DNA from 2 places in the Sporosarcina sp. SAFN-015 genome. Region 2 is predicted to be linked to the other one. Evidence: predicted binding sites of a transcription regulator. Region 2 holds the regulator's gene; the other holds the start of a gene.
What was found. Region 2 encodes CtsR, which represses protease genes until heat stress. Its sites were predicted from a motif close to ATGGTCAATAAAGGTCAAACA; they were not measured.

Region 1: the regulator CtsR is predicted to act here: its motif matches at 3,054-3,074, upstream of ACR65H_RS16890 (ATP-dependent Clp protease ATP-binding subunit).

What each region holds. Positions count from the first base shown of each region.
Region 1 is NZ_JBPFDR010000011.1:70,411-75,484, reverse strand. It holds gene ACR65H_RS16895 (YybI family spore inner coat protein) at 74-799, shown strand; gene ACR65H_RS16890 (ATP-dependent Clp protease ATP-binding subunit) at 866-2,977, opposite strand; gene ACR65H_RS16885 (Type 1 glutamine amidotransferase-like domain-containing protein) at 3,234-3,890, shown strand; gene ACR65H_RS16880 (hypothetical protein) at 3,930-4,388, shown strand; gene ACR65H_RS16875 (AAA family ATPase) at 4,415-5,074, shown strand, end outside.
Region 2 is NZ_JBPFDR010000002.1:274,879-279,952, forward strand. It holds gene ACR65H_RS04355 (hypothetical protein) at 1-993, shown strand, start outside; gene ACR65H_RS04360 (CtsR family transcriptional regulator) at 1,512-1,982, shown strand; gene ACR65H_RS04365 (UvrB/UvrC motif-containing protein) at 2,011-2,574, shown strand; gene mcsB (protein-arginine kinase McsB) at 2,564-3,646, shown strand; gene clpC (ATP-dependent protease ATP-binding subunit ClpC) at 3,823-5,074, shown strand, end outside.

The DNA.
Region 1 (5,074 bases), on a different contig from region 2:
ACAACGAGTAGCAATCAGCCCAGCCCCCCATAGGATAGATAATAAAGATTATCTTTATGAAAAGGGGTATTTCATGACTAACTTTCATTTTACAGCTGCAACAGGAAATCCAAATGTAGTTGCTTTCGCTAATGGAGATGTAACGGGTGATCGAGTGATGGATCAAATCTATCTGACAGGAACAAAAACGCCGGATAGTCCATACATTCGAGATATAATTCTTCACGTTAGGGACGGTAGAACAGGTGTAGTGACAAGTATTACGCTCCATAATAATGAAGGCTATAATCCGACCCTGTTCTTAGGCGATTTCACAGGCAATGGCGTAGATGACATATTAATCGGTATGTCTACAGGTGGCAGTGGTGGAATTATTAACTATTACATTGTTTCCTTTGTCGGAAATCAAGTAAGATTCCTTTTTGATTCGGATGTTTATAATAACCATTTCCATTACGAGGTCAATTATCAGGATCATTATAAAGTTGAAGTGATTAGCAGACCTAATAATGAGCGGTATATTATTGATATATCGACGAGAGATGCAAGTTATTTAAATGAAATCTATGATCGGAATGGCAAATTGAAAAGCCCGATCACCGGTTTTGTCGATCCGTTAAGCGGCTTATATCCAGTGGATTTTGATTCCAATGGCGTCTACGAGCTTCTAGCCTATCAAAAAATATCCGGAAGATATCATGCGGATGGCCTTGGCTATATGTTGAATACACTAGGATGGGAAAACAATGGATTTGCATTACAGCAACAGTATTTAGGAATATTTGGCGCATCGCTGTAGTGCATATCATACAAACGGCAAAACCCCTTCAAGCTTTTTACAGCCTGAAGGGGTTTATTGTTCGTATTAAGCTTTACTTACTAAGATTTCTTCGTCCACAACGTCTACATATACTTTTTCGATATGGTCTTCTTCCAAAATAAGATCTGTCAAAGGATCTTCAATTTTGTCTTGGATGACCCTGCGAAGTGGTCTTGCTCCGAAGCGTTTGTCGTAGCCGAGCTTCACCAATTCCCGTTTCGCTTCAGGCGAAATGGAAATCGCGATGTTATTTTCTTCAATCGCTTCTTCCAAATCGACGAGCATCAAGTCGACGATTTCGAGTAGATTGTCTTCCGTTAATTCATTGAACGAGACGATTGCATCGAAACGATTCAGGAATTCAGGTTTGAAATAGTTACCTAGCGATTCCATCATGGAGACGGATTCATGTGCGGTTTGATTGAACCCGACACTTACTTTCTTCTCTCCTGTTCCGGCGTTGCTTGTCATAATGATGACCGTATCTTTGAAGCTGACTGTTCGACCGTGCGAATCCGTTAGTCGTCCGTCCTCCATTATTTGAAGGAACATATGTTGAACGTCCGGGTGCGCTTTTTCGATTTCATCCAATAGTAAAATCGAATACGGGTTGCGGCGAACTTGTTCCGTTAATTGGCCCGCTTCTTCGTGACCTACGTAGCCTGGCGGTGAGCCGATTATTTTAGAGACGGCATGTTTCTCCATGTATTCGCTCATATCGAGGCGAATTAACGTTTCACGGGAACCGAATAGTTCTTCTGCCAACACTTTCGTAATTTCCGTTTTACCGACACCCGTTGGACCGACAAATAAGAATGATCCGATTGGACGCGTTTTCGATTTCAAACCTGCACGGCTACGGCGGATTGCTTTGGCAACCTTATCGGCTGCTTCTTCTTGTCCAATTACTTTATTACGTAGGTTTTCTGCAAGGTCTAACATTTTCGCTTGTTCCGATGCTTGCAGTTTCGTCACCGGAATGCCTGTTTTTTCTTCTACAATTTCCTCGATATCTTTAACAGTCACTTCATAGAGAGACGCTTCGCCTTGTTCGGCTTCTTCCAATTGTTGACGTAATTGCATTTCTTCTTGGCGCAACGCTGCCGCCTTTTCATAGTCTTCCATGTCCGCAGCTTGTTCTTTTTGTTGAACAATTTCTTCTAGTCGTTTTCCGATTTGCTCAGCATCTGCCGAAGAATGTTTTAGATTTAAGCGTGCCCCTACTTCATCCATCAAATCAATTGCCTTGTCCGGCAAAAATCGGTCTTGGATATAGCGTTGTGATAATGTAACGAATGCTCGAATCGCTTCATCTGAATAACGCACTTCATGGAACGCTTCATAGCGGTCTTTAATCCCGTTTAAGATTGCGATGGCGTCTTCAGCAGAAGGCTCTTTCACAATGATCGGCTGGAAGCGGCGTTCGAGTGCAGCGTCTTTTTCAATTTGACGGTATTCTTTCAACGTCGTTGCCCCGATGAGCTGCATGCTTCCGCGTGCCAATGCTGGTTTCAGGATATTCCCTGCATCCATTTTGGAGCCTTCCGCTGAACCTGCGCCGACGAGAAGATGGATTTCATCGACGAAAACGATTGTATCTTTCCGGTTCTCGATCTCCTCGATCAACTGCTTCATCCGCTCTTCAAATTGACCGCGGATTCCGGTATTCGTGACGAGTGAAGCTACGTCAAGCACGTACACTTGTTTATTCAACAGTTTCGCCGGAACATCGCCTTCATGGATTTTCACTGCGAGACCCTCTGCAATCGCAGTTTTACCGACACCCGGTTCCCCGATGAGAACAGGATTGTTTTTGTTTCTTCTATTTAATGTCTCGATGACGCGTTTCACTTCTTGATCGCGGCCGATGACCGGGTCAATTTTCCCTTCCTTGGCGTCGTTTGATATATTTCTACCAAGTTGGTCTAACAAGCCGTTTCCTTGATTTTCATCGACTTCTTTAACTTGTGTATAGGCTTGAGGGTTGCCGTTCGCTTGGAAAAATTGATTGGCATCCTTGCCAAAGGACGGCATCTTCATTTGTCCTTGGATTTCTTGAAAACATGTGTGACATAAGTTCATTTGCATCCGTTGATGATTCACCTGGAGTCGTAAGCTCATTGTCGCTTCGTTTTTACCACAATGTTGACATTTCATAAGCCATTTCCTCCTTATATAGATCGTTCATTTATAGTATTTGACATTGACTATCTTTGACTTATGACTTTATTATACTCTGACCTACTTTGACTTTCAAGTTATTTGTTTGATTAAAGTAGGTGCCTGTAAAGCGGCGATCGTTTAAGCTTATACGCAGTTGTAGTGTATAATCAGAATTGTATCTTGACTATGAAGTTAATATAGTTTTTCTAATAGATGATATGTAATCATCGATTTTGCTAAGGAGACACTTATGAAATCTCACTATTATTTAGGTTGGTTTACTAATTTTTTCTCAGATAATCTGAGTAGGGTGTTACAGGAGGATATAACTGATAGAAAATCGCTTGCTATGATAAGTTCAAATCCATCTATTTATGAAGATGATGGTGCTACTGAACGCTCGTGGCTCGATCAGGCTGGCATTTTGTTTGATGAGTATCATTTACTTAATTACCGCATGCAAAAGGAAGAAGCCCAAACGATCATTCAAAATGCTTCCGTCATTTTCTTGCTGGGTGGCAATATACTTACTCAACATGGTTTTTTGATGGAATATGAATTATCGGATTCGATTAAAAAAAGCAGCGCCGTTGTGATGGGCGCAAGCGCCGGAGCAATCAATATGTCCGCTAAATGGTTATGCTCGAAAAATTTTGGAGATGAAGTTGAAATAAGCTCTGTTTACGACGGAATCGGTCTTGACAATTTTTCCGTCTTGTCTCATTTTGATCTTGAAAATAATATGGAACTGGTTCAAAGCGAACTATCTCCCCTATCGGAAGAAATACCTATTTATGCGTCAAACAAAGATTGCGCTGTCCGTGTAAAAGGAGGCAAAATCGATATTGTTGGCGATGTTTATTTAATTTCAGACTCAAAGATCCAGAAATTGGAAGAGACGCTTTAGCTGTAGCGAACGCCAAAGTCATCTTTATTGGAGGGTAATGTGCGAAAGAATTCTATAGTTTTGTTACTACTCATACTAATACTGTCTGCTTGTAGTCATGTAGATGAAAAACAACCAGAAGAAGCTGTAGACGCTTCAGCCGATCAATCTGAAGTCAGCGATGGCAGCGCTCGAATACTAAAGGTTAGTACAGATTTAGAAGAGGAACATAATTGGTTTATTGTTCCGGAAGGTGTCCATACAATGACGATTTCTGCGGAAGTTGAAAATGTGGAAACCGTACTATTTTGGATATCCGAAACTGGAACTGGGACGTGGGCTGAAAGAACGCTCATCGGTTACGACATAGATGGAAGTGACGGATGGTCTATTACATGGGAGTTCGGTGATAGGATATTCCACGACCGTATTTCGATTCAGGCTTTGGGAAGTGATGGTGTCACACGAGCAAGCGAGTCAATCGGCGTTCATTCTATTGTCGAGACTGATGGCGAATAAAATAAGGGGGATTTCCATTGGCACTTTTGAATTCATTTTCACAATACATAAAGGCCGTGCGTTTGAAGCAGGAACAGATACCGCATGGCACATTCCCTTTCACCCTTCCCTTCGTCCGGAACTTGCACGAATTGGAGCTTCATCCGAATATTACGTATGTGATCGGGGAAAACGGAATGGGCAAGTCGACGTTGCTGGAGGGAATCGCGATTGCGTATGGTTTTAACCCCGAAGGCGGGACATTGAATTTCAATTTTTCCAGTTTTGATTCCCATTCGGAACTCGACGAATATATTCGACTTGTCAAAGGAACGGAACGGGCGAGGGACCATTTTTTCTTCCGTGCAGAGACGTTTTACAATGTGGCGACAAATATCGAAGAGCTTGACCAAGACCCTCTTTCCGGCCCCAAGGTCATTGATTCGTTTGGAGGGGTATCTCTTCACGAGCAATCGCATGGGGAATCCTTTTTCGCCGTGTTCCGGGAGCGGTTCAGGGGGAACGGTTTATATATTTTGGACGAGCCTGAAGCTGCCTTGTCCCCGCTCCGTCAAATTTCATTGCTTGCGCGAATCAACGAACTTGTTACGAAAGGATCCCAGTTCATCATTTCTACCCATTCACCGATCATCATGGCGCACCCGCTTTCCAAAATCGTACAAATTACAGAAGAAGGAATCCACGAA
Region 2 (5,074 bases):
GAGCGCCATATGCGGATGGCGGCGCCGGATCTCATCTTTTACGGCGATGTGCAGCTTGAAATTGATGATGATGGAAAGCCGCATTATATACGTTCCTATGGGGAATTCATTACAGCGAGAAACGGTTTTGACGTCCAAGGGGTCGTCATGGTAGATCCGGGTACGGGTGAAGTGAGCCGATATCCGCTTTCGAACGTCCCTGAATTTATCGATGGGGCGGTTTCACCCGAAGCGGTCAGCTTGCAAAACAGCTACTTCGGAAAATACGTTCACGGATTCTGGAATTCAATCGTCGGGAAGAAGGATGTGAAGCTGCCTTCAGACGAAGGGACGGAGTCGAATGTCAGTCCGGTGTTCGATGAAAATGGCCATATGTATTATTTCACTGATTTCACAAGCCCGAAAGAAGGCGTCGACTCGATGCTTGGCTATGCATTGACGGATGGCCGCACAGGCGAAGCGACTTACTATACTGGCAATCTGGAAGAGTCGTATATGGACTCGCAAGGTACGCTTCAAATTATTGAAAAGAAATTCATCGAGAAGAAATGGACCGGAGAAATGCCGGTGCTCTATAACTTTTACGGAGAGGCGAGCTGGTTGACGCCGGTTCTTGACTCAAACGGCTTCCTGCAAAATTACTTCATCGTTTCGGCAGCAAACCCAGAAATCTCCGTGTACGCCAATTCACCGAATGAAGCGTTGAGGCTATATAAGACGGCACTGCAACGCGGGGGAAGCACGGTCGACGGCAGCTCGAACGCCGAGGAAGGAAAAGCGTCTGTCAACGTCGTCCGAGTGTATAAGGAACGCGCCGGCGACGCTACACTCATTTCGATCCTTGCAGACGACGGCCGGAACTTCATCGTTTCCACCGAAGCTGTTCCGTTAGCAATCTACATCCAAGAAGGCGACCACCTCGCCATCACGTATTACGAAACAGGCGAGCTCTTCCTGCCTGTTAAGGAACTGAAAAACGCTACGATTGAATAAAAAAAGGCAGCCTCCTGGATATCGGGGGCTGCCTTTATACGTTAATGAGCGATTACGACGAATTATGAGCCGTTCGTAGCCTTTATACGTGTCTACTTCGGGTTATGGACTTTTACAGTGTTTTATGGACATTTCTAGCGGTTTATGGGCTTTTACAACGACTTATGAGCTTTTCCGGCAATTTATTATTGGAAAAGGGTGTAAGGAGTTTGTTCAAAAGGGCAGACTGCACCTATGCGAAAATAACAGCCGTTTGCCTCAACTGTTACGAACCGCCCTTTCGAACAGAACCCACGAAGAGGAAGAAGAGGTCAGACAAAATCCTCAACTACCTTATTACCCTATTTTTTAAACCTTAAACATTAACAGCTGACAAATTTATTCGCTATTAATTGAATGGAAGATAGATTTTTCTGTTAACTTGCATATAAATTGCGCGCCAGATGTATTTTCATGTACAATTAAGTCAAAGATAGTCAAAGTCAATGGCTTAGCACCGTGAGAAAAGAGGTGACATCATGCGAAACATTTCTGACATTATTGAAGGGTATTTAAAGGCAATTATCGAAAAAGAAGATAGCGGGACTGTGGAAATCAAACGGAGTGAGGTCGCAGAAAAATTTCAATGCGTGCCTTCACAAATTAATTATGTCATCAACACCCGCTTCACCGTCGAACGCGGATACGCAGTCGAATCAAAGCGCGGAGGCGGTGGATACATCCGGATTTATCGCGTCCAGACGAATTCGCATAAGGAATTGATCGAACATATTTTAGAAGGAATACAACATGGCGCAACATATGCAATGGCTGAAGGAATCATCTACAGGCTATTGAACGAAGAAGTCATTTCGGAGAGAGAGTCTAGGCTCATTTTAGCTGCGGTGGACCGGACGACGCTCCATTATCCGCTGCCGGAGCGCGATCTTATCCGAGCGCGGATTTTGCAGGCGATGCTATCAACTCTAATCTATAAGCAGCTTGGATAGTGAATTTGACGAATACGAGGTGCAAAATATGCTATGCGATAATTGCAAAGAACGACCGGCTTCCGTGATTTTCACCCAGGAAGGCATGGGCGGTTCTACAGAACGGCATTTATGTGAGAAATGTGCGTTTCAAACACAAATGTTCCACTTTGACCCGAATCAGGAACCGTTGTCGATCCAACAATTCCTTTCCCATTGGTTTGGTGGAAGTGAATCAATGCAGCCTTTTCAGCAGTCTAGGGAAAGCACGTCCGAAGGACCAACTTGCCCCGATTGCCAATTAACGTTCAGGAAATTCCTCGATATAGGCAAGTTCGGTTGTCCGACGTGCTATGACTCGTTCAGGGAGTATTTGCCGCGAGTTTTCAGCAAGCTCCATAATGGTCATACGACACATGTCGGAAAAATTCCGGTCTCCTTTAACGAACGATTTGCCTTGAAAAAGAAAGTCGAGGAAATCAGGCTGAAAATGCAGGAAGCGATCGAGGAGGAACGATTTGAGGATGCCGCCGCGTTGAGGGATGAAGCGAATGCGCTGAAAGAGCGTTTAGCGGAATGCGGCGATGGAGGTGGTGACAGCCATGTCAATTAATAAATTCATGAAAGGTGCTGTCACTGGATGGATGACATCGCATGGGGAGCATGCGGATATCGTCATGTCGACAAGGATCCGCTTAGCCCGGAATTTAAGGGGATATCGATTCCCGATTGCGTTCACAGTTGAAGAGGCGCAGAAAGTCGACTCGCAAGTTTCGGCCGCCTTGCTTACTTCCGATGAAAAAGGGTATGCCTATATGAAGATGTCAGAACTTCCGGCAACAGAAAGACAAGTGCTTGTTGAAAAGCATTTGGTCAGTCCGCAATTGACAGACCCTAAGCGACATGGAGCGGTTGTACTGTCGGAGGACGAGACATTGAGCATCATGCTGAACGAAGAGGATCATATCCGCATTCAATGCATCTATCCAGGATTCCAGCTTGAAAATGCATACGAGCATGCAGATTCTGTCGATAACTATTTAGAGGATAAACTTCCCTATGCTTTCGATGAAGATTTCGGCTACTTGACGAGCTGTCCGTCAAATACGGGCACAGGCATGCGGGCGTCGGTCATGATGCACTTGCCTGCTTTAACGATCACAAAGCAAATTGAGCGCATTATTCCGGCCATTTCAAGGCTAGGCATGATTGTCAGAGGCAGCTACGGAGAGGGAAGCGAAGCGCCGGGCAATATTTATCAGGTTTCGAATCAGACGACTTTGGGCAAACCGGAGAAAGAGATTCTTTCTGATTTGAAAAATGTAGCGCTCCGGCTGATCGCCCACGAAAGGCGTTCGCGTGAACTTCTTCTTTCCAAATCGCGTATTGCACTAGAAAACAAGCTTTTCCGCTCGCTCGGCATTATCTCGTATGCTAGATTGCTGCCTTCTGGAGAAGCGGCACGTTGTCTATCAGACGTCCGTCTGGGCATTGATTTGGGAATAATCGAGGATGTAGACATGTCCATTTTGAATGAATTAATGATTTTCATGCAGCCTGGATTCCTACAGCAATACGCAGGGTCGGAATTGACTGCGGAAGAAAGGGATATATTTAGAGCTAATCTATTCCGTGAACGTTTGCGTTCGGAACAGCAAAGGGAAGAAAATAATAAAGAAAACTGAGCAATAGTTTTGCAACGGATTTTTCTGTTTATTATAATTATGTCAAAGAAGGTCAAAGTCAATTTATTGGAATTGGATTGCTACCTGAACTATTGGAATAGAGTAAGAGGAAGTCCTATTATTTCATTTCAATAGTGGGAAAGGATAGACGTTACTTATAGAAGGAGTGGAAGAATATGATGTTCAATCGTTTTACACAGCGGGCTCAAAAAGTCCTGCAGCTTGCACAAGAAGAAGCGATCAGACTGAAACATGAATCGATCGGCACTGAGCATATCTTATTGGGTCTCATACGGGAAGGCGGCGGCATCGCCGCGAAAGCATTGGAAGCGATCGACGTCAGCTTCGAAACGATTGAAAAGGGCGTGGAGAGCCTTGTTGGTTCCGGTTCGAAGGAAGTCGGGCCGATTGTCCATTACACGCCGAGAGCAAAAAAGGTCATCGAGCTTTCTGTCGATGAATCGCGGAAACTCGGCCATTCCTATATTGGGACGGAGCATATTCTATTAGCGCTCATTCGCGAAGGTGAGGGGGTGGCTGCCCGTGTATTGAATAATGCAGGTGTCAGCTTGAACCGTGCGAGACAGCAAGTACTCCAATTGCTCGGGAGCAACGATAATGCTGTCGGCAACCAAGGTGCTTCCTCGTCCGCTTCTACTCCTACACTTGATAGCCTAGCTCGTGACTTGACGGAAATAGCGCGGGAAGGCACACTTGACCCGGTAATCGGGCGCAGTAAGGAAATTACTCGAGTGATTGAAGTATTGGCACGTCGTACAAAGAACAACCCTGTATTGATCGGAGAGCCGGGTGTTGGTAAGACAGCGATTGCGGAAGGGCTTGCGCTTCAGATTGTAAACAATGAAGTACCTGAAATCCTGCGTGATAAGCGCGTTATGACTTTGGATATGGGAACGGTCGTCGCGGGTACGAAATACCGCGGTGAATTTGAGGACCGCATGAAAAAGGTGATGGAGGAAATCCGTCAGGCGGGCAATATTATTCTATTCATTGATGAATTGCATACACTTATCGGGGCTGGCGGAGCTGAAGGGGCAATTGATGCTTCGAATATCTTGAAGCCGTCGCTAGCACGCGGGGAATTGCAATGCATCGGTGCCACGACGCTTGATGAATACCGTAAATATATCGAAAAAGATGCTGCGCTTGAAAGACGTTTCCAACCGATTCAAGTCGATGAACCGACTGTTGATGAGACGATTTTGATCATCAAGGGCTTGCGCGATCGATACGAAGCGCATCACCGCGTGAAAATTACGGATGAAGCGATCGAGGCCGCTGCAAAAATGTCGGATCGGTACATTTCTGACCGTTTCCTTCCGGACAAAGCGATCGACTTGATCGATGAAGCGGGTTCGAAAGTGCGACTCCGTTCGTATACGACCCCTCCGAATTTGAAGGAGCTTG